2 regions of the Virgibacillus xinjiangensis genome follow, and region 1 is predicted to be linked to the other one. Evidence: a T-box and tRNA genes for the amino acid it is inferred to sense, from the RefSeq annotation. Region 1 holds a T-box; the other holds one or more tRNA genes.
What was found. The T-box of region 1 lies ahead of ACFOGI_RS07145 (valine--tRNA ligase). A T-box ahead of a tRNA ligase gene usually reads a tRNA of that ligase, here a tRNA-Val.

Region 1 (15,094 bases):
GGTTCCATATCCTCTTTCTCCAGTAGGCCAATAATGCGGTCAGCATCCCTGACGCTCGATTTTTCGGGTGTGGTCACCACAATCGCTTTATCGGCACCGGCCACGGCATTCTGATAACCTTGTTCGATCCCTGCAGGGCAGTCAATGATGATATAATCATATTCCTGTTTTAGTTCACCGATGATCTCCTTCATGCCGTCCGCCGTTAGCGCAGACTTGTCGCTTGTTTGCGCAGCCGGAAGCAAAGATAGGTAATCGAACCGCTTATCTTTGATCATTGCCTGCTTCAATTTGCAACGGCCTTCGATGACGTCCACGATGTCATAGATGATCCGATTTTCAAGTCCCATAATCACATCCAGATTCCTCAGCCCGATATCTGTATCAATTAGACAAACTTTTTTTTCCAACATTGCTAAAGCCGTGCCTATATTAGCAGAAGTAGTAGTTTTACCTACCCCGCCTTTACCGGATGTAATAACGATTGCCTCACCCATTTTGCATTCTCCTTTCAAACCTGCTCAATTCTCTTCTCCTCTTGGAAAGAACCTGGAGCCGGTCAATCACAATCTTGTCCTGCTTCTCATCAATCATCCCGCATTCCATATATACACCTTCCGCTTCATAATCGGGTGAGCGGCTGATATAATCAGCGATTCGCAGTTGACTGGGCTTCATATAAGAGGCTGCAACGAATGCTTGGCGGTTTTCATCTGCACCGGCATGTGCAATGCCGAATAAACTGCCCATCACATAGATATTCCCCGAGGAAACAACTTTGCCGCCAGGATTGACATCTCCTATAAGCAGGAGATCTCCTTTGACCTCCAAAACTTGTCCGGATCTCACAATACGGTGGAAGGCTTTGATTTCACTTTCTTCCTTCCAACGCCTGGCATCGTCCTGATGGATAACTTCAGACTCGATTGCTTGGATAACGAACCGGCTTTCCCTCTCGATGATTTTCGTGATTCTCTGTATCTGTTCTTTACTCAGGTAGCGCCTGCCTGTTTTAACGGATACGGAGACTATCGGCTCATCCTGACGGGGATGGCTGGAGGCTATTTTGGATTCCAATTCTTTTGCTGCATCCGCAAAAGCGCAATCATCATCAATAAAAAGAGAAAGGCCATCCCTTGTTCCTTTGATTGTTATTAATTGTTTCCTGTCTTGCACGTTAAGTCACCCCATTAAGATTACCTGGACAGTCTAAAATCTATTTCTATCAAAAACTTGCATCTCACTCCATTTTTCCAATCGTTTGACAATGATCGGATAAAAGATAATTAAAAAGAAGAGATTTGCAAGTACTGTTGGCAATAGCCGGTACATTAAGTAATTTTCCCAAATCATTGCTGCAGTCCCTACAATCATATAGATGACATAAATGAATATATCTGCAGCAACAATCCCCAACATGCCCAACAGAAGTGCTGTTAAAATATTATCATGCAGTATTTTTTTCAATCCATGGGCCAGATAGACCGCCGCCGCATAGGAAAACATATAGACACCCAGAATCCCCGTATAGACGATGTCAATCAGAAAGCCGAAAGCCAGCGCATATAATACGGAATAATATGTAGACTCCTTATCATAAAAAATCGCTAGCATTACTAGAAAAATGAGGACCCAGTGCGGGATGATCAGATAATCCCCGCTAACAATACCGGGAGGCAGCAAATCCAGAGCCACTCCTTCCGAAATGGTCAACAGGAACAGGATGCCGGGTACATATAACCGCTTCATTCTTCTTCCTCCCCGCCTTCTTCACTTTCAGAAAGTTTGCGGTCCACGACGATGACTTGATCTACATCGTACATATTGGCTGCTGGTTCAACAAGCGCTGTGCGGGTCAGGCCATATTGATCGGGAACTACATCCTTCACTGTCCCTATCTGAAGCCCAGCCGGAAATACACCGCCCATACCTGAAGAGACAACGAGCTCCCCTTCCTGCAGGTCTTCATCAGATTCTTCTATGATCCGGAACAGCAGAGAATCAGACTCAGGATCGAATCCTTCAATCATCCCGAATATATCCTGGCCCTCTTCACGGGAAATGGTGGCAGAGATTCTATTAAGCTGGTCAAACCCGGTAAGCAGTTGTACAGTTGATGTAAATTGAGAAGCTGTCTGTATTTTGCCTACCATCCCTTCAGAAGTGATCACGGCCATATTGGGGCGGATACCATCCTGTTCCCCCTTATTGATGGTGACCTGCTCCATCCACCTCTCAGGTGAACGGGATACAACAGAGGCCTGTACCGGATTGTACTCTCTTATGGAGTCCGTGATGCCCAATGTGTCTCTGAGTTCCTCATTCTCTTCTCTTAATTCCTGTACTTCATAGATAAGCCCACCGTACTCGGCCAGTTTCTCCTTCAACAGCCGGTTTTCCTCAAAGGTATTCTGGATTTCGTCTATATTGGTGAAAATATCTGTAATAAACTGGACCGGGGCATGTACTGTACGCTGAGCCCAGCCGACCGTATCATTAATGAACTGCTCTGCAGTTGTGATGTTATCCCTGTTACTCAGTGAAAAACCTATTAAAGCAACTAATATAATAAAACCTATCAATAGTATAAATAATTTTCTTTTACGTAAAAATGACATACCTACACCTACTTAATCAATGGAAGAACGTGACGATACATTTGGGTGGGCTCGGAAATGCTGGATATACTCCAAGGATTTTCCGGTTCCAAGAGCCACACTGTCCAATGGATTTTCTGTCACGAACACAGGCATTTTTGTCTCATCGCTGATGATTTGATCCAAGCCTTTTAACAAGGCGCCTCCACCGGATAGGACGATGCCACGATCCATTATGTCCGCAGCTAGTTCCGGGGGAGTATGCTCCAGGGTGTTTTTCACCGCTTCCACAATCGCTTCGACTGTATCATGGATGGATTCCAGAATTTCTTCTCCTGTAATACTGATGGTTTTCGGCAGTCCTGTCAACAAATCCCTGCCCCGTATATCCATCTCGACAGGCTCCTTCAATATGGCGGCTCCGATGTCCATCTTAATAGATTCAGCTGTTCTCTCCCCAATCATAAGGCTGTATTTCTTACGAATATACTGGATGATCGCCTCGTCCATTCCATCTCCTGCAGTCCGTATGGATTGGCTGGTGACAATCCCACCCAGGGAAACCACTGCTACTTCTGCAGTGCCGCCGCCAATATCAACAATCATACTGCCAGTCGGTTCCCAGACGGGAAGGCCCGCACCGATCGCTGCTGCAAATGGTTCAGCAATCGGGAATGCCTCTTTAGCACCCGCCTGCTTTGTAGCATCTATTACAGCCCGCTCTTCTACCATGGTGATTCCTGATGGGACACAAATCATGACATTCGGCTTTCTGGCAAAGAACGAGCGGTTCTGCATTGCTTTTTTAATATAATACTTCATCATTGCTGCGGTGGTGTCATAATCTGCTATCACCCCATCCTTCATCGGCCGGATGACAGAGATATTACCTGGTGTCCTCCCGATCATATTGCGGGCCGATTCCCCGACAGCCTCTATTTCCCCTGTGTGTCTATTCCGTGCAACCACGGATGGCTCTCGCACAACAACACCCTTGCCTTTAACAAAAACGAGCGTATTGGCAGTACCTAAATCAATCCCCAAGTCCTGTGACAAGTTGAATATTCCCAAATAAACCTTCCTCTCCAAGCATCAACATTCATGATCCCGGTATATCGATCAATGAACCATTCCTATTTTCACATCTTATTATAGATAAGTAAAATGGCACGTCCACCAGCACGCGCAATAAGCGCCACTTTCCATAAAAAATGAAAAATGGCGCCGACCTTCTCTTTATACAATTATACGAAAAAACCTATAAAATAGATAGTATTATAAATACCCTTTTTCTTTCAACGAGACAAATTTCCTGTCACCAATCACCAGATGGTCCAATAGCTCTATCCCAATCATTTTTCCCGATTCTGCCAGGCGTCTGGTAACATGGATGTCTTCCTGAGAGGGCGAGGGGTCTCCAGAAGGGTGGTTATGGGCGACAATCAGGGAAGCAGCAGAACGTTTCACCGCCTCCCGGAACACTTCCCTGGGGTGTACAATAGATGCATTCAGGCTGCCGATGAAAATGGTCTGACGATGGATGATTTGGTTTTTAGTATTCAAAAATAACACCACAAAATGCTCCTGGTTGAGGCTCCGCATTTCTTCCATAACATAGTCTGCACCATCTTCCGGTGAACGGATTACATAACGTTCGTTCGGTTTATATTGGTTCATCCGCTTGCCGAATTCAATAGCAGCAAGCATCTGAACCCCTTTCGCCAAACCGATCCCCCGAATGGCAACCAGTTCTTCAATAGCGGCGTCATTCAAAAGTTTCAGCCCTTCAAAATGCATGAGCACCCGTTGGGCCAATGCCATGACAGATTCTTCCTTAGTCCCGCTGCCAAGTATGACTGCAAGCAGTTCCTGATTAGACAGATGGGATGCCCCCAGTTTTAACAGTCGTTCTCTCGGTCGGTCTTCCTTTGGGACGTCTTTAAGCATAATTGATGTCGTCTTCATGATTCAACCTCCTTTCCAAGATAAAATCATCTTATTGGAAAGGAACGGAACTGACAAACTGCCAAAAAAGGAAATTCACTTGATCTGCCTTCCCGAAACTAGGAAAACCGTCCTGCAAAAATAGCAGAACGGCTGTCCATGTTATCCTAGAAAATTAAAAATGCATATTTTGTGATTATTGGCTGACAGTTTGTTCATACTGCAGCCACATATGCAGGAGACTCTCCTGGGTTCCCTTGCCCCCCTGTTCTATTCCGTCCTTCTGACTGGCTATTTCTTCTTTCATAGGGAGTAGTTCTTCCGATTCACTCGGGAATGTTTCCAACAACTCTTCCCATCCTTGTATATCAACTGCAGAGGTATTTGTCAGGCCTTCCAGGCTGCTATTCCACTGTTCTACAAATTTCCTGACCCACGCAGCTTCACCATTTGTAAGCTCCACTTCTGGCTCTGTTGTCTGCCATTCTTTCACAAAAGACTCCAATTGATAATCCGCCATATCACTTGAAAGTTGGGAGGCCGTATCTTCATCCGCAGCAATCCCAGCAAATAGAAAGTATTGCCCATCCTTCTGCCAAATCACTTGCGGCATTCCTGCACTAGAGAATTTCTCCGCCCACTCTTCCGCATTCACCCTGTTGCCGAACACACCACCTTGGACAACAAAAGCCTGGAGCCCTTGGAGAGGGGTGGGAGCATGGCCCTTTTGTTCCTCTTCATTTTCAGTAACCCCTGCTCCGACAAAAGCCGTCCCATCATCAGTTCCATCAGCATCTATACCGGCAATCATGCGCAACATGACAAACCCTAACACCGAGCCGATAAGGACAGCGGAAATACCTGCCATGAGAACAGGTTTGAACAAATTATATCCAGAAACTTTCCTCCCAGCCGTCTTTTTCTTTTTTTTTTGAGGTGCTGTCGGGGTCAGAACCGGTTCCTCGTCTTGATCCTCTATCACAGCCGCCTGCTGCTCTTTGGCAGGATCGCTGAGTTTGAAACTGATTCTATTGCCTTCTTTTTTCATCTCTACTTTTCTTTCTCTATCCATATTTTGCCCTCCCGCCGGTGGTTAATATATCACCAACTCTAGCATATGAAAGATGAAAAGTAAGACGAACCTTGTCAAACTTTTAAAAAAGCATTCAGCAAAATACGTCGTGGTCGGCTTCCATTATTCCATAAGAATCTGTCGGACTTCTGCGATAAAATGAAGAGAGCCGGCAATGAAATAACAGGTATCTCTATCAGCCACCATCTCTCCCATCATACTTTGCCATTGGTCCACCACGGAAACACGGAGTCCTGCAACCATCCCCTCCAGTTCGGAGGCCGTGGCAGCCCTTGGATGGTCAAAGGAAGTTACCGTTATGGAATCAAAATATTGCGCAGCCCTGTGCAGCATCCCCTTAACATCTTTGTCCTTGAATGCAGCAAAAACAAGATGCTTGTCCCGCTCCTTGTAATGATTATGGACAGTTTCAAGAAACTGTGTCATTCCTGCCGGGTTATGTGCCCCGTCCACAATGATTGTCGGATCTCTCCTCACCATTTCGAAACGGCATGGAAGCTTCGCCTGCTCTATTGCCCGGATCGTATGTTTTTCATTGAGCGGAAAACCTTTTCTTTTGATGACAGACAACGCCATCCAGGCGAGGGAAGCATTCGCCATTTGATGCTTGCCCTTCATAATCAATTCCAGATCTACCGGCTTTTTTTCGATCCCTGTCAAATTTTGTAACTGCATTTTCCCTTCCCCTGTTTGGATGATGTTGAAATCCTGACCCAGCATGAAAATTTCCGACTCGTTTATTTTCGCTTCACCACGAATTACATCAGCCGCTTTCTCTGGCATCCAACCGATGATCGCAGGTGTTTTCGGCTTAATGACTCCTGCTTTATGATACGCTATTTTCTCTTCCGTATCGCCTAAAAATTTTATATGGTCCTTGGCAACGTTTGTTATAATAGAGACCAGCGGATGAAAGCAATTGGTTGTATCTTCTCTTCCTCCCATCCCCGCTTCAATTACAGCTATGTCTGTAGTCGAAGAAAAATGAAGAAAGGCTATGGCAGTGATGATTTCGAATTCCGTGGGGGCATCTCCTTGCTCATCCATCTCATTGACTATGGGCAGTACCCGATTACATAACCGGATGAACTTTTTTTGGGACACAGGCTTCCCATCCACCAAAATATGTCCAGTAATCCCCGAGTGGCTTGGAGAGGTGAATACACCCGTACGATATCCATTGGATAGGAATGCCTGTTCCAGAAAATGAGCAGTTGAGCCTTTACCGTTCGTTCCAGCAACATGGATCCCTTTTATATTTTCCTGCGGGCTGCCAAGGCGTTTCAAAAGTGACTGGATACGACCCAGCCCCGGCTTAATACCGACTTTTTTTCGATGTTCAAAAAAGGCTGACGCCTCTTCAAAGGATTCATACATTGGATACACCACTTTCTACTTTTCAATCCCTAATAGTATAGCAGAAAGGATATATACAATTGAATTTACATGGATGGATCATTTATAACGGAAACCTTCCTGGAGATAAATTCCTGGATTTTGCACAATGGATCCACGAAGCGGCATCCAGGAAGAACAGCAAAACAGTGATATATCAAAACAATGAACTTCTAAGTCTATTGGACGCCAGCAAATTGGATATCCTCGGACACTCTACTGCCCCTCTTCCAGATTATGCCGTGTTCGCTGACAAAGATATTTATTTGGCGAGACAGTTGGAACTGTTGGGCATCCGGGTATTCAATAGTTCAGCAGCGATAGAACGGAGCGATGATAAAATTGCTTCTTATCAACAGCTGGCCAGTCAACATATACCTATGCCAAAGACCATTGTTTCTCCAAAAATTTTTTCAACTGGTACGATTGGGGAAGAAATAACCCGACATGCGGTTGAGGAACTTGGATTCCCACTGATCATCAAGGAGGCATATGGCTCCTTCGGTGAACAAGTTTATCTTATTACCAATGAAACGGAACTCTATCAGAAAGCAAATGAACTTGCGGGAACAGCTTTCATGTTTCAGGAATTCATTTCTTCCAGCTATGGAAGAGATCTGAGACTGCATGTGGTAGGAAACAGGGTTGCTGCTGCAATGAAACGGCAATCAAAAAATGACTTCCGCGCCAATATTACTGCTGGTGGAACAATGGAACCCTATCAGCCGACAGACTATGAAGTAGAACTGGCCGTGTCCGCTGCAGCTTGTATTGGCGCAGATATCGCAGGAGTGGACTTGCTGTTTGGCCCAGATGGAAGCCCACTTGTATGTGAAATCAATTCCAACGCACATATAAGAAATTTGTATGAGTGTACAGGTATTAATGTTGCCGAAAATATAATCGACTACATTTTAGAAAAATTGAGTCAGCAAGAAGGTGGCACCCGGTGAAAAGAGGATGGCTGATTTACCGGAAAGAAGATGCAGTCAGGAATCAGGATTATATTGACTGGATGAAAGAGGAAGCAATCTTACAAGGGCTTTCCTTGGAGTTACTTTATCGAGAAGAGCTGGACATCGGCATCACACATGGAAGTTATGGAATTTGGAGAAATGGCTGTCGGCTGGAGCTACCGGATTTTGCCATAAACAGGACGGTCGATCCGTTCTTCAGCTTTCATATGGAAAACATGCAGATCCAAGTCTTCAACTCTTCAGAAATATCAAGAATTTGTAACGACAAAGCTTTAACCTACCAATATATCCAGCAGATGGGAATCCCTGTAATAGATAGTTTATTTTACCAAAAGAAAGACTTGCCTATTGCCCCTCCTCTTCCATTGCCCGTGGTTGTAAAGGAAACTGGAGGTAGAGGTGGAGAAAATGTCCATCTCATCCATAATCAAAAGGACTGGGAGATGGCCATGCAGAAGCTTTCACAGACATCCATCATAGTACAATCGGCAGATGTGCAATTAGGAAAGGATCTCCGGGTGTTTGTGGTCGGGCAGGAAGTGGTAGCAGCTGTTCTGAGGAAGAACAATCATGATTTTCGCGCGAATTATAAACTTGGTGGCAATGCCTCTCTCTATCAATTGACAGAAAAAGAGTCAGCTGCTGTGCAAAAGATTATCCGGCGTTTCCCGTTTGGCATGGTCGGCATCGATTTTCTGATAGGGAAACAGGGAAACTTATTGTTCAATGAGATAGAAGATGCAGTGGGGTCCAGGACACTGAGCAAAGTGGAGGGACCTAATATTGTCCAGAGATATATGAAGTTTATACGGCAGAAATTATAAAAGGGCGGCCCCAAAAGTCTGATAAGACTATGTGGGCTGCCCTTTATTCACCTTAGTTTTTCAACTCTTCCAGTCTTGCCTTAACTTTCGCTTGTTTCTCCAGATAATCTTTTTCTTTTTGTTTTTCTTCATCCACCACAGCTTGCGGAGCCTTGCTCACAAAGCCTTCATTTGCCAGTTTCTTCTGCACACGAATGACTTCTTTATTCCATTTATCCAGTTCCTTTTCCAACCGCTTGATCTCTTTATCGAAATCAATCAGGCCTTCCAATGGCAGGAATAACTCCGCGCCGGTCACTACTGCGGACATCGCCTTATCCGGAGCATCCACCTTTTCAGCAATCTGCAGTTCGCTTGGATTACAGAAACGTTCCAGGTACTCCCGGTTCTTTTCCAACTCCTTCGCAATCTGTTCATTTTCTGCCTGGATTAGAAGCCTTACTTGCTTGGACATTGGAGTGTCCACTTCCGCCCGGATATTTCGGACGGACTTGATAATGGAGACCAGACGATCCATTTCTTGTGAAGCCTGCTTGTTGTCAAATTCTTCTCTCACCTCTGGCCAGGAAGCAACGGTTATAGATTCGCCCTTATGTGGGAGCTGCTGCCAAATCTCTTCTGTAATGAATGGCATGAATGGGTGTAGCATACGCATCGTCTGATCCAATACGTAGGCAAGCACGGAACGTGTCATGTTCTTCTTCTGTTCATCTTCTCCATAGAGAGGCAGTTTCGCCATTTCTATATACCAGTCACAAAGCTCATCCCAGATAAAGTTATACAAGTGACGTCCCGCTTCACCAAATTCGTATTTATCCGTGTTGCGGGTAACATGTTCAATCGTTTCATTGAGCCGAGTCAAAATCCATTGATCAGCCAAGGTTTTCTCACCAGATAAATCGATATGTTCATAGGTGAACCCTTCCATATTCATCAAAGAGAAACGGGAGGCATTCCAAATTTTATTGGCAAAATTCCAAGTCGCTTCTACTTTCTCCCAATGAAATCTCAGGTCTTGCCCAGGTGTAGAGCCTGTCAGTAGAAAATACCTCAAGGAGTCCGCCCCATATTTCTCTATGACATCCATCGGGTCAACTCCATTACCGAGGGATTTACTCATCTTCCTTCCTTCTGCATCACGAATAAGGCCATGTATGAGGACATCTTTAAAAGGTCTTTTACCAGTAAACTGTTTCGACTGGAAGATCATTCGCGCTACCCAGAAGAAGATGATATCATATCCGGTTACAAGTACGTCGGTCGGGAAATAACGCTTGAAATCTTCTGCATCCTCATCCGGCCAACCCATAGTAGAAAACGGCCATAAGGCAGAGGAGAACCATGTATCCAGCACGTCCTCATCCTGTTCCCAATTCTCCAGATCCTTTGGAGCTTCCTTGCCGACATGGATTTCTCCTGTATCTTTGTGATACCAGGCAGGGATTCGATGGCCCCACCATAACTGCCGTGAAATACACCAATCACGAATATTTTCCATCCAATGAAGATAGGTTCGTTCAAATCTTTCGGGTACAAAGTTGACTTTTTCATTGCCTTCCTGCAATTCAATGGCAGCATCTGCAAGTGGCTGCATGTTCACAAACCATTGCGTAGAGAGGTAAGGTTCCACCACTGCTCCGCTTCTTTCTGAATGCCCCACTTGATGCACTCGATTCTCGATTTGGAAAAGGACTCCCTGATGCTGAAGATCTTCCACTATTTGTTTTCGGCATTCAAAACGATCCATCCCCTGGTATTTACCAGCATTTTCATTCATGGAACCATCTTCATTCATGACCAGGATACGCTCGAGATTATGTCGGTTACCTATTTCAAAGTCATTCGGATCATGTGCCGGTGTAATTTTAACGGCACCCGAGCCTAATTCCATATCTACATACTCATCTGCAACTATTTCAATTTCCCTGCCGGTAATCGGAAGAACCACTGTTTTTCCGATTAAATGCTGATAACGTTCGTCCTTCGGATGGACAGCGACTGCAGTATCACCAAGCATGGTTTCTGGCCTTGTCGTGGCTATTTCAATTGTTTCATCACTGTCTTTGAGAGGATAACGCATGTGATAGAATTTTCCTTCTACCTCCTCATAAACCACTTCAATATCGGAAAGGGCTGTCTGTGTTGCAGGATCCCAATTGATAATATATTCGCCACGATAGATGAGTCCTTTTTCATATAATGAAACAAATACTTCTTTTACTGCCTCAGAAAGCCCTTCATCAAGAGTGAAACGCTCTCGGCTATAATCGACACCAAGCCCCATCTTTTCCCATTGGGAACGGATGAAATCAGCGTACTCCTCTTTCCAATCCCAGGATTTCTCCAGAAACTTCTCTCTACCCAGATCATAGCGGCTTGTTCCTTGTTCCTTCAGTTTTGCCTCCACCTTTGCCTGGGTTGCGATGCCGGCATGGTCCATTCCCGGCAACCACAGAACATCATATCCTTGCATCCTTTTCATGCGAGAGATGGTATCCTGCATGGTTGTATCCCATGCATGGCCCAGGTGCAGCCTTCCTGTTACATTAGGGGGTGGAATAACAATAGTGAAGGGTTCTTTATCCGGGTCGCCCGCAGCCTCAAAAAACTTCCCTTCCAACCAGAACTTGTATCTCCCTTTTTCTACTGCCTGTGGGTCGTACTTTGACGGCAGGGAATTACGTTCATTTTCCTTCATTTCCTTTACCTCCATTTCATCTAAAAAACCCTTCCCATCCTAATTAAAGGACGAAAAGGGTCATTTCCGTGGTACCACCTTTGTTTACATAAACATTCCGTTTGTGCACACTTATTCAATGATAACGGTCATATCCCGGCTTCTTCTATTGAGAAAAGTTCATTCCTTTCAAAGAAGCAGCATCCAGGGCGACTTCCAAAATAATGAATCCTAGGAAATTTCCAGCACATGATTTCCCTCTCTGCAGGTATTATTTTGTACTACTCCCTCTCAACGCCTATCGTATTTCATTATAATTAATTTTATCCATTCCTACGACTGTCGTCAACTGTTAGTCAAGTTTTTGCACAGAGCGGGCCTCTTTATACATATAATGGATAATAAAATCATGTTTCTTACTGATTTTGAGTGAAGGAGTGACCAATATGGCCCGCTATTACCGATACCGTCTGCCTCCCTGGGCAAGACAATGCATGACGGTTATCGAAAAAGTTACATTACCTATTTTGATTTTCCAGCTGATCCGCACGTTGTTTTTCCCTTCAACTCTGGATGTTTTCCTTCTTGGCCTGCTTGTTGGGCTGTTTATCGCTTTTTACTTGGAGTGGATTTAATCATCCTCTTGGAACGATATAGTCTCAAACTCCTGTTCAATATGCTGTGAAAATTCGAGTCCAAATAAAACACGCCGGTAGTACCGCTGGAGAGGAGGGATATAATCCATCATCCTCCCTTTGTCGGCTTTGCCGGTGTATTGCTTCACCAGTTTCATATAATGGGATGGATCGAGCATGTGAATAACCAGCAGGTGCAACTCCGTCTCTGACAGTCGATTTCTTTGCATATATGACCCAAACAGTTCGATGAACCAACTGCCTGGGTGATTATGATAAAGAGTCTCACGGCTATATAGACCAGTTAAGTCACTGACAGCATTATCAAATCTGCTATTTTCCCAGTTGATAAAAAAAGGATCGGCAGCAGTCTGAAGGGTGTGTGACATCCTTAGGTTCCCGTGACATAGACTCCAGCTCCACGTGCCGTCCTTTTTCGCACTGTCCACCAGCTGTTCTGTCCGCTTAGAACCTATATGGCAGGCAGCTTCCAGTTCTTTGAAATGTGTGCATACTAGGAGTTCCACCGGCGACATATATCGTTTTTTTTCAAACTGTCCTATGAAGGATGTCAACTCTCGATGTGTGCTTTGGCAATAGTCCCTATATGTATCGAATCTTTTCCAAGCATCCTCTTGTGCCAAATCTTTCTTCCTCTTTGTACGTGCGTGGATATCTCCCAGATGGCGATAAATTCCTTTAATATGGTCTTTTCTTCCCCGGTGTTCGTCTGTCTGTACCCATGGCGTTAAATAATAGATGTGGCCATCCATTTCTACATGCAGTTTTCGGTTATGGGTCAAATAAACCGGAAGGACTGCGTCCAAATTCCGAGAGGAAGCCAGGTGGTAGGTGTTTTCAAAAGAGACGGCTGTTTCATGTGTCATCAGGCTTCTCTTTAATGCATAATCGCCTTGGCCATCTTGTATCCGAAACAATCGATCGGTTATTTGGGTGATATTGGCTGGGTAGATGGAATAGGCATTCATGACCCTTTGTATAGATTCCATTAGATCACCATCTTTACCGTAGAATGATAGAGAACCTCTGAAAAAGCAGACACCCCTTGTTCTGAGAGCAAGGGGCTTAAAAGTCACCTTCGTTTGAAAGGGATATGCAACAATTGGCCTTCAGATATATCATAGTCATCGTCGAGACCATTCTGTTTAATCAACTGCAGAGCAGAGATTTCATACCGTTCTGCAATCGATTCAATGGTATCATTATTTTGGACGATACAGAGCCTGAGACGTGTATATTCCTCTTCCTCCGATTTTCTGAACACATCGGAGAGATAACTGGCATCTTCCACTTCCTCTTCTGATGCATGCATCGAATGCTCTTCTACGACAGCAGCATCCTCCCCTTCTTTTGATAGCGTTGTGTCCTCTACTTCCCCACTCTCTTCTTCCATGCCACCTTCGTTCTCCACTGATTTGCCCTCTTGGAAGAAATCCTTCAGAGATTGTGTCTGTTTATATTTCCATCGATCCTTTTCAGCTGATTCCTTCTCAGCAGCTGGTTCCACTTCCGGTTCCAGTGCTGGAAAATCATTCGATTGTTCTAAGACTTCTTGCCCTTGTTGTTCACTCAAATCCTCTTCAGGTTGTTTGATTTCAAACTCAAATGTATCTTTTTCCTCGTCCCTGTCGAAAGGCTCCTCTTCTTCTAGAACCTCTTCTGTTTCAGCTTCTGTTGCCTCCGCCTGGCCGTCTATCCCTTCAATTTCGATAGTCGAATACAACTTCAACTGCCGCTGCTCAGGTATTTCATAATCAAATGACTGTACCGTTACCGTGACATCACTCAAATCCTTGACACGATAAGAAGGAATGGAGATCTCAACCGGGAACCGGTGGGTAAATGTAGACAGACCCTCATCCGTATCATCGACTCTCTCTACATACCGTCTCGCTTGGAAATTCCCCTCCTCTTCCAGCTTCTCCTCTGCTTTGTCCGAACTGTCCAATTTCACATATTCCCCGTTCAGTTCAATAGCCCCTCGTATTGAAATATAATCATTAAAAGATTGAATGGATATTTCAGGATCCAGGGAAATACCTCGCAACTCTTCAACTTCCTGTCCCTTTTCAAAATAAAGGGATTCATTTAATTCAAAACTGAAAGCCGACTGGTCGTTAGACAAATGAACTCCTCCCCTCAACATACCAATACCTTATGTTGGCAATATCTAAATTATTTATATGACATGGGGCGAGAAGTTATGCCCAGGAACCACAAAAGCCATCCCCATAGGGAATGGCTTTACCAATATCTACTTAATTGATTTTTGAAAATGCTTTACGTATCGCTTCTACCGTTTGATCAATATCTTCGTCCGTGTGAGCTGTCGATAGAAACAGACCCTCAAACTGAGATGGAGGAAGGAAAATGCCTTCTTCAATCATCGCACGATAATATTGGGCAAAGTAGTCAAGATTGGACGATTGTGCTGAATTATAATCCACTACATCTTCGTTGGTAAAGAACACTCCAACCATAGAGCCGGCTCTATTTACATGAAGTGGGATATCATATTCTTCTGCTGCCTGCTTGAATCCATCAATCAGTTTGTCCACTTTACGGTTGATTTCTTCATAGGAGGTTTCGTCCAGCGCACGCAACGTTTCATAACCAGCAGTCATGGCCAGCGGGTTGCCGGACAAGGTACCTGCTTGATATATAGAACCGGTAGGAGCAACCTTTTCCATGATTTCTCGTTTCCCTCCGTACGCGCCTACAGGCAGTCCTCCTCCGATCACTTTACCGAGACAGGTCAGGTCAGGTGTCACACCGAAATGCCCTTGAGCACATTGATAACCAACCCTGAAGCCTGTCATGACCTCATCGAAGATCAACACGCTATTATGTTCTTCCGTAATTTCTCTTAATCCCTCCAGGAACTTGTTGCGGGGAGGAACTACACCCATATTTCCTGAAACCGGTTCAACA
Region 2 (15,094 bases), on a different contig from region 1:
CAACCAGTTATTGCTTCAGAAGAAGAAAGAGGAAATACCAGTATAGCCAAGAAGAGAGGCGACTTTCTGGAGGAAGAGCAGAGAGTTCTGGAAGAAATAGGTCAAGATAAAGAAAAAGGAAAAGACAAAGAAGTTTCCTCATTTAAAGAGCAGAAAGAGGTTTATTCGGATAACAAGCCCTTCAAGGAAATGGATATTCAGGAGAAAGCCGCTTATCTGGCGGAAACGCCAAAATTTACTCCGAAGAAAAAGTGTGAGGTCAAAATGGAGGACAGAAGGTTTCGTGGTACGATCACAGAAGTAAGGGATGGTACAGTATACATGCGCACTGGCAACCGTAGCAGGGAGTTGACGATACGGGAAATTACAGACATACGGATGATTGGATTTTGAGAACAGCTGGCGGTCAGTTGTTCTTCTTTTTTAAAACTAAAAAATACACCACAGCTATTGGGCTGTGGTGCATTATTTTTTCTAACAGATGGGTTCACCTTTCAACCTATACTGGACTGAACTATTGCCAAATTTATTAATCGAAGGCATTAATTGCTGGCAGGCAGGTAACATGGCAGAAGCAGTTCAGATCGACAGTCATGCAGATACCAGTGGCCCGAAGCCGGCCGGTTTGCTGTTCTACTGGATTTTTTGGATTGTCGTCATCTCCGAACTCTCTCAGCAATTCTAATGTTGCACAGCAATCATCATCTACATGCTTAACCCTAAAGTAGAAGCTGCCTCTGACTTTTTCAATATTCCGAGGGTGTGCACCGAACCCTTTGAATGGTTTACAGCCGTCTTTGCAATATAAGAGCACCGGGACTGTATCCAATCCGTTTCCGTTGTCTGTTTCCCCCAAGAGATCACTGATGGACTGTTCACAGCTGGTATCACAGCAGTTCTCCACAATATCATTTTGAGCGTCTTCAATTTCCTTTAAGATATCGCAGACACAATTACCTGTGTCAAAATGTTTTCCACAACCCATGAATTATTACTCCTTTCAAAAGTGAAATTGACTTAGTTGTCTTTAATAAGATATGTGCGGAGCTGGGTATTGTGTGGGCGGACATCAGCATTATATAAGTTAAATGACTATTTTTTTGTGGGCTGATGAACATACCCTTCACAAATCTTCTACATAGACTGGTAATCAGTAGAAAAGAAGGGAGTGAAAGAAATGGGCAGAAGACGAATCAGAGTCAAGGACTTAGTGATTGAAGCTGAAAATGTTGTTGTCCGCAGTAATCGGGAACATGATTTCGATAGTAAAGGAGAAAATGTAAGAGGAGATAGAGACCAAGGTGAAGAGCGTGAAGAAAGAGGGTGTGGAAGACGACGAAGGCGCAGAAGAGTTAGGGAAGAAGACAAAAATCTTCGTGGCCGCAGAGGAGACCGGGACAAAGATCATGACGATCGGAGAGGCAGAAGAGGAGATCGGGATGAAGATCATGACGACCGGAGAGGCAGAAGAGGAGATCGTGACGAAGATCATGACGACCGGAGAGGCAGAAGAGGAGACCGGGACAAAGATCATGACGACCGGAGAGGCAGGAGAGGAAATCGTGACGAAGACCATGACGACCGGAGAGGCAGGAGAGGAAATCGTGACGAAGATCATGACGACCGGAGAGGCAGAAGAGGAGACCGGGACAAAGATCATGACGATCGGAGAGGCAGAAGAGGAGACCGGGAAGAAGATCATGACGACCGAAGAGGCAGAAGAGGAGATCGTGACGAAGATCATGACGACCGGAGAGGCAGAAGAGGAGACCGGGAAGAAGATCATGACGACCGGAGAGGCAGAAGAGGAGACCAGGACGAAAGAGACCCATTCTGGTGGGTGTACTGATTAATTAATGTTTTTCATTCTGCAAAACATGAAATCCTCCTTTCAATATAGAAATGGCTTCTCCACGCGGTGGAAAAGCCATAAGGGCAGAAGGGTGCGTTAATTGCCATGGAACTTTTCATGATTCCTGTTGACAAATGGGAGGATGAAAAGTTCCTTTCCTTTTTCGTATTCAGCATAGGATACATCTTCTACTTTATCGTACCCCTGATCTTGCAATTGTTGCATCAACCATTCTTCTGTCAGGTTTTTCTCCTCGAGGTTATCATAGATGATCTCTCCATCTGTGATCAGAGTGGCAGCAAGATTGACTTCCTGGGGAGAAAGTTTCATATCCTGGCGTGTTGGTGTCTGCATGTCGGATTTTCTGAGCACTGATACCGTACCATTGGTTTCCATAAAAGCAAATTCGACATCTCTGAGGGAAAAAACATCCTTTGCCCGCAGCAGACTCTGCAGTTGGTTGATATCGAGGTTATTTTTCTTCATTACATCCCGTATCAGCTTACCCCGGTAGATAATGATATCTGGACTTCCCTCGAGGAATAGACGAGTGCGCTTGAATCGATTTGTAATGATTTCCGTGATATATAACAAACCACCCCATAAAGCAATAACGAAACCTATCTGAGGAATACCCGCATTTTTGTCAAACAGGGCGTTGCCAACAAGCTCACCCAAAATCAGAGCAGATATAAAATCGAATGGTGTCAACTGTGAGATCTGTGTCTTCCCAAGCACCTTTGTCAGCACAAAGAGAGCAGCAAAGCCAAATAAAGTTTCATAAAACATCTGCATATAAGCCTGCATCCGGATCAGCCCCTTTATAAACAGTCTCTGTTAGCTTAACCGAACACAGCCTTGTCATGCATGAAAATCAGCTAGGAGGTAGATTGGAGTGCTATACAAAATGAGAGTCCTCTATATAGATATAAAAAAACGCCCAGAGGGCGTTTTTTGAGGCTGCTTATTAAAAGAAAGGACAGTTTATATTATAAATCCTTTACCATCGTTACGTGGGGGATACCGGCGTCCATGAATTCCCCTGAGATGGTTTGGTAGCCCAGTCGCTGGTAGAACCCTTTGGCCTGGATCTGGGCATTCAATTTGGCTTTTCGATATCCATGATCGACAATGATTTTTTCCATTGCAGCGATCATGTCGGCTCCATAGGATTTGCCACGCTCTTCCTTCCGCACACAAATCCGTTCCAGCTTTCCGAATTCATCAATAAACCTGAGCCTGCTTGCTGCAATTGGTTCTCCTTGTTGGTCATATCCGATTAGGTGGGTTGCTGTTTCATCATATTGATCGATTTCTTCTTCCGTAGGGACTTTCTGTTCTTCTACAAATACCTTGGTTCTTACTTGGAATGCTTGCTGTTTCTCTTGTTCTGTCTCAACTGTCTTGATATTCATACCAATTATTATACCTTTTCCTTTCCAAATACAAAAGTTTCATAAACGGTCCAGGAGCCGTTGTCCAATTGATAAACAAGTTGGAACCGGTCCACTTCATCTTCCAATTTGATATCACGCATTCTCAGGCTACCGAAAACATCAGAGTATTCATCATGCCCGAGCTTTTGAGCTATAGTGATATGTGGGACGAAGCTGTACTGTTGATTATCTGGGAATTTGCCTGTATGCAGCTTTTCATAAAGATCTGTGAGCTGTTGTATAGGCTCCACCTTAAAATAGATCGTATTTGTTACTGGAGCAAATGTGCTAACCTTGTTGACCTGAATGTTGAATGGCTCCATTGAATTGGCAATGTGCTTCATTTCTGTAATCAGTTCCTCAATGGTCTGATCATCTGCCTCGAAAGCTTCTTTCACTGTAATATGAGGAGGAATCAGCGCATAATGTGGGTCATAACGTTTGCGGAGAGCGTTTGCTTCATCCTGAACTTTCTTGGTCGGAAAGATGATGATTCCGTATTTCATTCCTAAAACCTCCCAGTGTATGTGTGATGATTCCCATCGTGCAAAGTAATATCCGTATCCAGTATAACAAAGATTTTGCAAAATAAGTAATTTAATTAAACATCGTTGTGAGCAGCCGCTTCATATCCTTCTGCCAAGCGCCCCATGTATGTTTGCCCTGCTCCAGCTCATGGTATATATAGTCGGCACCTGTTCCCTCAAGGTGATGATGCAGATTGCGGTTTGGTGTCAAGAAATCAGCGGTTTCCCCATTGGTCATTTCCACTTCTGTTTCGTCCGTCCCGATGGTGTGGTAGATATCGATGGAATGAATATTGTTGGCATTTTCTACTGACTCCATCACCTCATCATCTACATAAGGCGACTGCATGATCACTTTCCCAAATGCGTTCGGGTATTTCAGAGCTGTCATCAATGCTAATGTACCTGCAAGTGAATCGCCCATCAGCGCACGGGATTTCCCCATATGGTACGTGGGAAGCTCTTCGTCCAGCAGAGGAACGACTTCATTCCTTAGGAATTTGATGTAGTCCGCATTCTGCTCACCGGCTGGATGATATTTCTGTCGGCGGTCATGTTTATCTTTGTAATGGATACCGGTAAAAACGGTATTGGTAATATCGCCGCTCGCGTGGAGTCGGTCACTTAAAGTTGCGACCCGGCCCATTTGGAAATAATCATCCCCATCCTGCATGATGCAGATGTTGTATTTATACAAGTCGGAAAATGTCTCCGGTTTGTACATTTTTATCGTCATTTGCTCACCCAGGTAGTTGCTTTGAATTGTCCATTCCTGAAACGAACCTTTTCTTCCCATAAATACACCCCAGTAACTAGTTTCATTCTAATTATAGATTGCTTAATGCGCTTTTTCTAATAATTGGCCCTTATATAATTCGTAATATTTGCCTTTTTTACGGGTGAGTTCCTCATGGCTCCCCTTTTCGATGATCTCCCCATGTTCCAACATGATGATGGTATCTGCTTCTTGAATAGTATTGAGCCGGTGTGCCACAACAAAGCTGGTACGACCTTTCATCAGCCGTTTCAATGCTTCCTGTATTTTTAACTCGGTGATGGTATCGATATTGCTCGTGGCCTCGTCGAGAACCAGAATGGTGGGTTCGGCCAATAACGCACGGGCGATTGTAAGCAGCTGTTTCTGTCCCTGACTGATCCCGCTGCCGGTTTGGTCCAGAACAGTATCATAGCCATTCGGCAGCCGGGAAATGAAATCGTGCGCATTGGCGTCTTTCGCTGCCTGTTCTACTTCTGTATCGGTCGCGTCTAATTTACCATATCGGATATTTTCCCGGATGGTTGCATGGAAGAGGAAAGCATCCTGGAGCACGAACGCCATATGCCGGCGCAGACTAGAGCGACTGATATCTTTAATATCAATCCCGTCCAAGGATATTTTCCCTGTATCATAATTATAGAAACGAGAGACTAAGTTGATGATTGTTGTTTTTCCGGCACCGGTATGGCCCACAAATGCAACGGTTTCATCAGGTTTTGCCTCGAAACTGATATTTTTTAAGATGGGGGTGTTTTCATATGCAAATGATACCTGATCGAAGACAAAATGTCCGTCTGTTTTTTTGATATCTTGCACTTGTGACTCATCGGTCTCTTCTTGTGTCTCATCAAGAACCTGGAAAACACGCTCCGCACCAGCAATGGCTGACAATAACTGGTTGAACTGGTTGGACAGTTCATTGAGCGGCCGTGTGAATTGGCGGGCATATTCCGTGAATATCACAATGATCCCGACAGTCACCATATCGGTGTTGATGGCAAGAATACCACCGACAAGAGCTATAAGGCCGAAACTGAGAAAGTTCAGCATGTTCATTACTTTCGGGATGAAACCGGCAATGTTCTGCGCCCAGAAACCAGTCTGTTTCAATTCTTGGTTGCGTTGTTCAAATTCACCGATCACCCGGTCTTCCTGAGAATAGGTCTTGACCACATGCTGGCCCGACACGATTTCCTCCACATAGCCGTTTACCTCGCCAAGATAGCTCTGCTGCAGCTTGTATAGTTTGCCTGTCCGCCTGGTGATCCAGCGCATCGCAGCATACATGAGCGGAATGATGGACATGGCGACCAATGCCAGAACAGGGCTGAGATAGAGCATAACTGCCACTGTACCGAACAGGGTCAACACACTGGAGAAAATTTGGATGACGGACTGGTTGAGTGTGTTGTTGACATTATCGATGTCATTGGTGAGCCTGCTCATCAATTCTCCATGCTGGCGTTTGTCGAAATAGGAAATGGGGAGCCGATGAAACTGATGAAACAAGTCTGCTCTTAATGTATAAACTGTGTTCTGGGCAATTCCAACCATCCAGAAATTCTGTAGGAAAATGGCCAATGAATGGAATAAGTATACAATAATCAGTCCGATCAGCAATATGCCAAGTCCGGAAGCTTCCTGGGTAACGATGTATTCATCAATCGCCATTCCTACCAAGTACGGTCCCAAAAGAGCAAGGGCTGAGCTGACAGCTACTGCAATAATGACAAGAAAAAGCCGGCTCTTTTCCTTTGCCAGATACTCCCATATACGACGGAGAGTGCCGGATATGTTTTTGGCTCTGCTTTTCTTCTCCACATTCATTGCATCAATAGGAATCCGTTTGTATTGGAAGGGTTTCTTCAGTTGTTCAATCAGCATATGCATACTCCTTTCCAAACTGGGATTCCACAATCTTCCGGTATAATTCCGAACACCTCAGCAATTCATGATGTGTGCCAGCAGCCAGGATCTTTCCGTTGTCCATCAGCAGAATACGGTCAGCGTCTCTTGCAGTAGAAACCTTTTGCGTAATGATTAAGGAGGTACATTCATATTTTTTCACGGCTTGGAGAAGCCTGGATTCTGTTGATAGATCCAATGCACTCGTGCTGTCATCGAGCATCAATACTTTTGGATGGCGGATTAACGCACGAGCAATAGATATCCGCTGCTTTTGTCCACCCGAAAGATTCACCCCTTTTTGGCCGACTTTCGTGTCATAACCATTAGACAGCCCGACAATCGTTTCATGGATTTGGGCATCAGCAGCCGCTTGGATCACTTCTTCCATGACAGCATGTTTCTTTCCCCAAGCAATGTTATCTGTGATTGTCCCGGTAAAGAGGAGGGGAGTCTGTGGTACATAACCAATCCCTTCTCGCAATTGTTCCAATTTGTAAGAAGTAACGGACTTGTCATCAATCAGTACATCACCACCTGTGGTGTCATACAACCTGGGCAGCAGTTGGAACATGGAAGTCTTTCCCGATCCGGTGGCCCCGATGATGGCTATTTTTTCTCCCGGCTCAGCAGTGAATGAAATATTTTTCAATACTGGTTCTTCAGCACCTGGGTATTGGAAGGACACATCCCTGATTTCGACTTTCCCCTGGGTCACCGCCTGACAAGGATCAGCATCTTCAGAATCCAGCAGGTCGATGTCCAATGTCATTACCTCATTCATCCTGTCTGCTGAGGCTTTCGTCCGTGACAAGGCCATGATAATGAAGGAAAACATGGAAATCGACATCGATACTCTTAGCGCATAATTGATGATGGTCACCACTTCGCCGACGGAGGTAGTTCCGGCAAGTGCCTGCATATTTCCGAACCATATGATGAAAATCAGGCTCATGTTCATGACAAACAACAGGACAGGCATGGATGATTCGACGAAACGAAACGTACGTCGGGTGGAGACTGCCAGGTTGCTGTTTGCTTGGATGAAACGGTCCTCCTCATGGTCGCGGCGCATAAATGCTTTGATCAGCCGCATTCCTGCAAGGTTTTCCTGCATGACCCGGTTCACTCGGTCAACATTCTTCTGGACATTGGAGAACATTCCGCCCGCCAACCTTAGCACAAGTAATAGGAACAGAATCAGCAATGGCACGGTTACAACAAATACCATTGCCAACCTTGCATTGACGAAGAAGGCCATCGTCACCCCTCCGGCCACCACAAGTGGAGCCTTCATCATGATCCGCAGTCCCATAAAAATCGTATTTTGAATCTGTCTGACATCATTAGTGAATCGAGTTACCAAAGCGGAGGTAGGATACTGGTCCAGATTTTTGAAGGAAAACACCTGGATTTTCTCAAACAGCTTTTGCCGGATATCGTAACCGAATGCAAAGCTCACATGAGAAGAATAGAAGGAATTGAAAATTCCCGCCACAAAAGCAACAAAGGCCAAGCCGATCATCAAGCTGCCCCACATGACTATATTGCTTACGTCCTGATTCACTACCCCATCATTGATCATCAGTCCAAGGAATAAAGGCAGCGCAAGTTCAACGCCCAATTCAATCAGCATGAACAAATATGCCATCACGATGGGGAGACGGTATGGTTTCAAAAAGGAAAAAGTCTTCACAAGCAACCCCCATATTAATAGAAAGAATTATTTAATTATTATAATCCAGAAGTAAATATATTACCATCGATTGCTTCGATAATCGAATTATTTTATAAGCGGAGATTAAACGCAGGTAATGATAGAAGGAATACCATTGGCAAGTACATAGAGGAGGAATAGTGGAAGATAAAACTCTTCTCATGAGATCAGTAAAGGTATCCATAGAGATTCAACAAAAAAATGCTAATTGTTATTGACAAAATGACAAATGCATATTATTATAAATCTTGTCGAAAACATCATATACACGATTCCGTAGCTCAGCTGGGAGAGCGCTACCTTGACAGGGTAGAGGTCGTTGGTTCGAGCCCAATCGGAATCATCCAGAAGAAAGCTGAACCTGAGGGTTCAGCTTTTTTTGCTTATAATAGTACACACCTACGCAGTCCAGGCCGATGGCAGTTTCTTGAGGTTCAGTGTTTGGTTTCTTCGCCATCTTTAACAGAATAGATTAATTCATCTGCTTCCTTATCCCAGTCTATTCCTACTTCTGCTGTGGCTCCCTTTTGGTTGGTGACCAAGAAACTTGAATGTCCATGTTCTCCAGCATGCTTTTCCTGAGCCGTAAAGTTTTCTTCGATATTCTCACCTAATAAGTCATTCAATTTCCTGACAGCTTGTCCACGTGATAAGTTTTCCATCCCATTTCCCTCCTCTATACTGATACTGTTAAATAATTTGTTCTTGATTTCCATCTTCATACGTGAAACAGGCTATTTCCAACAATTCACCATCAATGATTTTCTTGTGGCTGGCCATACTAAGACAGATGCCATGGAAAGGTGGGAAAAGGATGAACTTAGATTGGTTTGACCGAGTGACAGGCGAGCTGCAGGACAGCTTGAATTCCATTTGTGAAAAATATGATGAAACTGGCAGTATGCTGATCGAAAGAGGAGCAAAACACCCGAGGATCGACTTTTTTACCGAAAACGGAGAAGAAATCAGGGATTACTTCTGTACCTTGTTCTTTGACCCCTATAATGAAGAGTTTTACATTCATTCCATCGATCCTGAGTATGGTCAAGTAAGCAAAGTGATCTTGGAGGATATTGAGGACATTATCGATGCAGTACATGAAAGTTTCCATGATTTCATGGATGATGATATAGCCGAAGTGGAACTGGTGGATGAGAACGTAGACACTGTTTATACAGAGGAAGATGAAGTGTTTTACGAGGAACTTGATGTAGCTTGGGAAACACCCGAAGTTACTGCTTACTACCAAGAGAATGAAGTGGAAGTCACGTATCAATTCGGAATTGCTCAAGATACCGGTGAAGGTGTCATCAGAAGGCTGCATCGTATGTTTACAGAAGATGACATGATAAAAGATGAAACCGTGATGTCGTTCGGGAAAGAAGAAGCCAGTACGCTGATTGCCATGGTAGCCAGTCATATGGATGCTATCGAAGCCACAGATTATCTGGAATAGCTAGTAAATAGGACAAGAAGCCGCCCGGTAATCCGGGCGGCTTCTTTAATCACCGGGGTGGCCTGTTCTGCCGATACTTTTTATCATCTTTCATATCATTCAGCTCTTCTTTGTTTTTGTTTTTATGCTTTTCCTTTTTACCTTTGTTCGGCATAGGAATCCCTCCTCTTACTGGTTAGTTTAAGCAATCGTCCTTGAAAAATGTATGGCATTCCAACAGACTCAAGCGGAAATAACCGCGAGGCTTTTGGGCATACTAGCTTATGATGAAAAGACATTATTTTTTTGTTCAGGAGGTCAATTCATGTCGGAACAGAACAAGAATCGCAACAAGGATACAGGTAAACAGAGAAATGTCATCAAGTATGATACAACCCCGAAGCGAGAAAGAAATAATACAGAGTTTGCAGAGGAAAGCGAGTTCTTGAACTTAGATAATAAGAGGAACAAACGAGCAAGACAGGAAAGAGAACGGTAAGCGACGAAGAGTCCCTAAGGGGCTCTTTTTTAGTGCACCTGTTTTTTTTGGCATTCTTAACGAAACCTTTTTCACTCTTAACCCGTATGAAATACCAGGAAAGGGGTACGGGATATGAGAAATGTATTGGTGACTATCATCATGTTTGCAGCCGTCATGCTGTTTCCTATTCAGGCTATGGCGGTGGATTTTACGATTGCTGAAACAAAAATCGAGGCTTTTCTTCAAGAGAACGGGGATGTATACGTAAAGGAGAAGCATACGTATGAGTTTGAAGGGGAGTTCAATGGTATTACCAGGAGTTTGATTCCAAAAGAAGGAACAGGAATTTTCGACGTATCAGCTGCTGAAAATGGTGACTCATTGGAAGTAGAACAGGAGGAAAACCTGTATAGGGTCTATCGCGAAGGTTCTGATGAAACGATTACCATTGATTTGTCTTATACGATTAAGGGTGCAGTAGAAGTTTATTCCGATGTTGCCGAATTCTATTGGCCATTCTTTGACCAAAGCAATGAATCCGATTATGAGCAGCTGGATGTTTTCATCCACCCGCCAGCTTCTACTGAAGATGTGATCGCTTTTGGTTATGATGCTGCGGCAGAATCAGCTCGGATACAACGTAATGGAACCGTACATTTTCAAATGGCTACCGTAAAAAGTGGTCAAAACGGTGACATTCGTGCAGCCTTTGAGGCGGAATTGTTTCCATCGGCGGAAGTGACCTCCGATCAGGCGATGCGTGATGATATAGTGGCAGAGCAAATGGCTTTGGAAGAACAGCGGGCCACGGAGGATGAAAGAAGGAACATGTTAAGCAGTGCGGCCCCATATTTGATCATCTTTTCATCCATCTACTTGTTTGCTTTACTAGTATATGCCGTACGAGGGAAACAATCGACGGAATGGGAAGCGGAACGGCGCTTTGTTGATGATCATTTCATACCGAGTCAGGAGATAAGCATGCCAGCAACCATTCTTTACATGAAATCGGGTGTACTTCAGCCCGAGATGATGACAGCATCTCTGCTGGATTTGGTTCGGAAAGGGTATGTCACCCAAGAAGGTGACGACACTTATAGTGTAAAGCAGCGTGAGACTGAGTATGCCCACGAAGAGCAGCTGATGGAGTGGATGTTCGATCGTATTGGAAATAAAGGTGTCCTTGGCATGGAGGATCTACAGAAGTATACGCAAGACAAAGCGAATCATGATAATTATCAAAAAGATATGCAGGCATGGAAGAATAACGTTTGGGAGGAAGTTAGGAATAGTCATCTGTATAAGAAGAAAGGCAAGCTGAGAGTAATGGTAGGATTGACCAGTCTCCCTATGTTGGCCTTGTTTATTTTATTTGCTGTGTATGATCTATATATATGGATGGTGCCGTCCTTCATTCTTTTCGTTGGTCTGATGACATTCTCAATCGCTTACCAGCCACGAACAATCAAGGGAGCACGGATCAGGAAACAGTGGAAGGCATTTCAACAGCGTTTTCCTCATATGGAGGAAAAGGAATGGAGCGGGTTAGTTGATGATGACCAAAAACGGGCATTTATATACAGTGTCGGTATGAATAACAAGCAACTCGAGCAAAAGAACAAAGATCTGATTCAACCTGTTTCAACTATGGGTCATGTGAACACAGATATGGTGATGTTTCTCATCATTGCAACTGCTGCCAATCAGCACTTCGAGAAAGCAAGTACCACGGTCGCTGCCAGTTCTACAGCAAGTGGTGGCATGCCAGGCGGAGGAACTGGTGTGGGCGGCGGAGGAGGAGGTTCCGGTGGATTTTAGAATCTGAGTCTCTTCCATAGTTGTGAGACACAAGTGATGAAAAGGAAACCTCTTTCCCTCTTTAGGGAAGGAGGTTTTGATTTGTATGTAAGTATTAAGGAATAAACAAGGATAAGATAGTTTTGTGATAAATTTGCAATGATTGTCCGGATTATTGTTGAAATAGCCATTGATTATTAAAACGGTTTCACTTATGATGGAGATATAATAATTTGTTTATCGGGCAAACTATTATATCTTTCCTGCTTCCATATGATACATAGCATTCAGCAGGGACTACAGAGTATTCTATAACTGTGAATAAAACGAGACTTAGAGGAGTGTTTCAATGAGCAACAAACATACACCAAAAGTTGATGCACGCATCAAAGATATTTTAACTGTGGACGGCAAGCAGTTCAGGGATTTGAATGGAAATGGGGTACTTGACCCATATGAAAACTGGGAACTGCCGATCGAAGAAAGGGTACAAGACCTGGTCTCTCGGATGACATTGGAAGAGAAGGCCGGATTGATGACCATTTCTTCACAATATATGCCTGGTTCGGAAAGGATTCCAGGAAATATCGAAACCAAGGAAACAGATGAAAGCGGATTGTTGAATGAGACGGACGTGGTGCTGAAAACCCATCCATTCTCCAAACCGGGTGATGATAACTATGAACTGCCACGGCCATTGCTTTATAACGCTGGCACAACGAAAGGCATCAAAGATTTGAACCTTCGCTATTTTATTGTCCGTGATAATCCAAAGGCATCCGACCTTGCAACTTGGACGAATAAGATTCAGGAAGTTGCGGAAGATTCTCGCCTGGGAATTCCTGCCGTCATGGTATCCAACCCGCGGAACCATATCGGGCATTTGTATCATGGGCTGATGGAAGCAACTGGTGAATTCTCTGTATGGCCGGGAGAGCTGGGACTTGCAGCAACCGGTGATTCCGAGCTGATGAAGGAGTTCGGTAAAATTGCCGCCCGCGAATGGAGGGCAGCAGGGATTCAAAAGGTATATGGTTATATGGCTGATATTGCCACTGACCCACTCTGGATGCGCTATAACGGTACATTCGGCGAAGATCCTGATCTTGCAGCCTCTATGGTCAAGGCAGTGATTGAAGGATTCCAAGGGGAAAAACTTGGTGAAGACAGTGTCTCCTTGACAACCAAGCACTTCCCTGGTGGGGGTGCACGGCATAAGGGGCATGATCCTCATTATCCATGGGGAAGCTTCAATCCATATCCGACGCCAGGCAGCTTGTATAAGTATCATATCCCGCCATTTAAAGCGGCGGTCGAAGCCGGAACAACATCCATCATGCCGTACTATTCCTATCCTAGTAATGAACACAGTGCTCCACAATTGAAGGATGGTGAGCTCTTTGAAGAGATCGGCTTTGCCTACAACAAAGCAATTGTCCGCGATATCCTGAGAGAAGAGTTAGGATTCAAAGGGTATATCAATTCGGATACTGGTATTATCAATATGATGCCATGGGGGGCAGAGGATCTGTCGGCAGAAGAAAGGTATGCCAAAGCCTTGGAAGCAGGAGTGAATATGTTCTCGGATGAAGCGGATCCTTCTATCCTGATTAAGTCTGTCAAAGAAGGCTATGTTTCTGAGGACAAACTGGACGAGTCTGTAACTTATCTTCTGACGGAAATAATGGAGCTCGGTCTGTTTGAAAATCCATATGTGGATCCTGAGCAGGCACAAAAAATCGCCAAGGATGTATCCTCACAGGAAAAGGCGGACGAAGCACACCGCAAATCCATCGTGCTCAACCGAAACAGCGACCAGTTGCTGCCGTTGACTGATGAGAAAGTGAAAGAGATGAAACTGTATGTGGAAGTATTCAAACAAGACGGTGCTGAAGAAGAGACGACCAAGGTGAAGGAAGCGTTCACTAGCAGAGACGCCTCCCTTGTATTGACGGATAATTTGGAGGAAGCGACACATGCATTTGTTTTTGCCATTCCGAATACTGTACCAGACCGTCCGGATGAGCCGCTGACCGTTGCTCTCGGGCATGCTACTGGTGTGGATGTCGACAGGATCAGAGAGATAGAGGCAAAGGTCCCTACTATTCTTACCATCAATATGACCAATCCTTGGTTGATCGGCGATATTGAACCAGATGCAACCGCAGTGCTGAGTACTTTCGGAGTTAAATATGAAGTATTGGCTGATGTATTGCGCGGCAAGCATAACCCAACCGGTAAACTTCCATTCACATTGCCGGCCAGTCAGGAAGAGCTGGATAAAAGTCCTGGTGATATTCCAGGCCATGCTAAAGGGTCTTCCTATGTCTACCGTGATAGGGATGGAAATGAGTACGGGTTTGGATTCGGTCTAAGTTATTAATTATAGAATGGATGTAGGCAGCTATACTGTGCTACTTTCATCCATCTATGCGGCATGGATTCCATGTCGCTTTTTATTATGGGCATGATTGAAAAATCAGCAGAATATGCCATAATAAAAAGACAGTTATCAGAAAGATAGGAATAATTGTATGAGTCGAACAGGGGGATGTCATATGACAGAACAAAGAACAGCAATCATTGTGGGCGGTGGTATTGGTGGTCTAGTGACTGCATTGAAACTGCATGACCAAGGTCTGAACGTCCAAGTGTTTGAAAGCGTGGAGAACATTCGGGCTTTGGGAGTGGGAATCAACTTGCTGCCGCATGCTGTACGTATTCTGACGGAACTCGGACTGACAGATAAATTGGAGGCAACTGGACTGCCGACAGCCGAGTTATGCTATTACAATAAATTCGGCCAACAGATTTGGCAGGAACCGAGAGGACTTGATGCAGGTTATCATTGGCCGCAGTATTCCATCCATCGCGGCAGACTGCAGATGCTCCTCTTAGAAGCGGTACAGGAACGCTTAGGTGAACAATCAATACATACCGGCCATCATTTGCAGTCATTTGAAAGCTTTTCTGACAGGGTCCTTGCACATTTTAAAAATAAAAAGACCGGCGAATACCTAGGTTTCTATGAGGCAGATATGATGATTGCAGCTGACGGTATCCATTCTGCAGTACGAAAGACTTTTTATCCAGAGGAAGGTGATCCGGTCTTCAGTGGAAGGATTCTGTGGCGTGGACTAACCGAGTCATCGTCTTTCCTGACAGA

Region 2: it encodes a tRNA-Val, which carries the amino acid that the T-box ahead of ACFOGI_RS07145 (valine--tRNA ligase) is inferred to sense. The anticodon was not compared.

Annotation. Positions count from the first base shown of each region.
Region 1 covers NZ_JBHRSA010000031.1:417-15,510, forward strand. Annotated here, with positions in the region: gene minD (septum site-determining protein MinD) at 1-497, opposite strand, end outside; gene minC (septum site-determining protein MinC) at 490-1,176, opposite strand; gene mreD (rod shape-determining protein MreD) at 1,210-1,749, opposite strand; gene mreC (rod shape-determining protein MreC) at 1,746-2,618, opposite strand; gene ACFOGI_RS07115 (rod shape-determining protein) at 2,631-3,668, opposite strand; gene radC (RadC family protein) at 3,873-4,562, opposite strand; gene ACFOGI_RS07125 (hypothetical protein) at 4,738-5,613, opposite strand; gene ACFOGI_RS07130 (bifunctional folylpolyglutamate synthase/dihydrofolate synthase) at 5,737-7,011, opposite strand; gene ACFOGI_RS07135 (ATP-grasp domain-containing protein) at 7,071-7,982, shown strand; gene ACFOGI_RS07140 (ATP-grasp domain-containing protein) at 7,979-8,830, shown strand; gene ACFOGI_RS07145 (valine--tRNA ligase) at 8,883-11,528, opposite strand; T-box leader at 11,572-11,811, opposite strand; gene ACFOGI_RS07150 (hypothetical protein) at 11,954-12,142, shown strand; gene ACFOGI_RS07155 (hypothetical protein) at 12,139-13,152, opposite strand; gene spoVID (stage VI sporulation protein D) at 13,236-14,288, opposite strand; gene hemL (glutamate-1-semialdehyde 2,1-aminomutase) at 14,422-15,094, opposite strand, start outside.
Region 2 covers NZ_JBHRSA010000041.1:94,090-109,183, reverse strand. Annotated here, with positions in the region: gene ACFOGI_RS09930 (CotO family spore coat protein) at 1-393, shown strand, start outside; gene ACFOGI_RS09925 (CotY/CotZ family spore coat protein) at 530-985, opposite strand; gene ACFOGI_RS09920 (hypothetical protein) at 1,302-1,853, shown strand; gene ACFOGI_RS09915 (DUF421 domain-containing protein) at 1,949-2,659, opposite strand; gene ACFOGI_RS09910 (GNAT family N-acetyltransferase) at 2,842-3,267, opposite strand; gene ACFOGI_RS09905 (YjcG family protein) at 3,276-3,794, opposite strand; gene ACFOGI_RS09900 (alpha/beta hydrolase) at 3,886-4,611, opposite strand; gene ACFOGI_RS09895 (ABC transporter ATP-binding protein) at 4,654-6,477, opposite strand; gene ACFOGI_RS09890 (ABC transporter ATP-binding protein) at 6,467-8,149, opposite strand; tRNA gene ACFOGI_RS09885 (tRNA-Val) at 8,486-8,558, shown strand; gene ACFOGI_RS09880 (hypothetical protein) at 8,650-8,877, opposite strand; gene ACFOGI_RS09875 (hypothetical protein) at 9,030-9,671, shown strand; gene ACFOGI_RS09870 (hypothetical protein) at 9,976-10,149, shown strand; gene ACFOGI_RS09865 (DUF2207 domain-containing protein) at 10,264-11,949, shown strand; gene ACFOGI_RS09860 (glycoside hydrolase family 3 protein) at 12,278-14,311, shown strand; gene ACFOGI_RS09855 (flavin-dependent oxidoreductase) at 14,487-15,094, shown strand, end outside.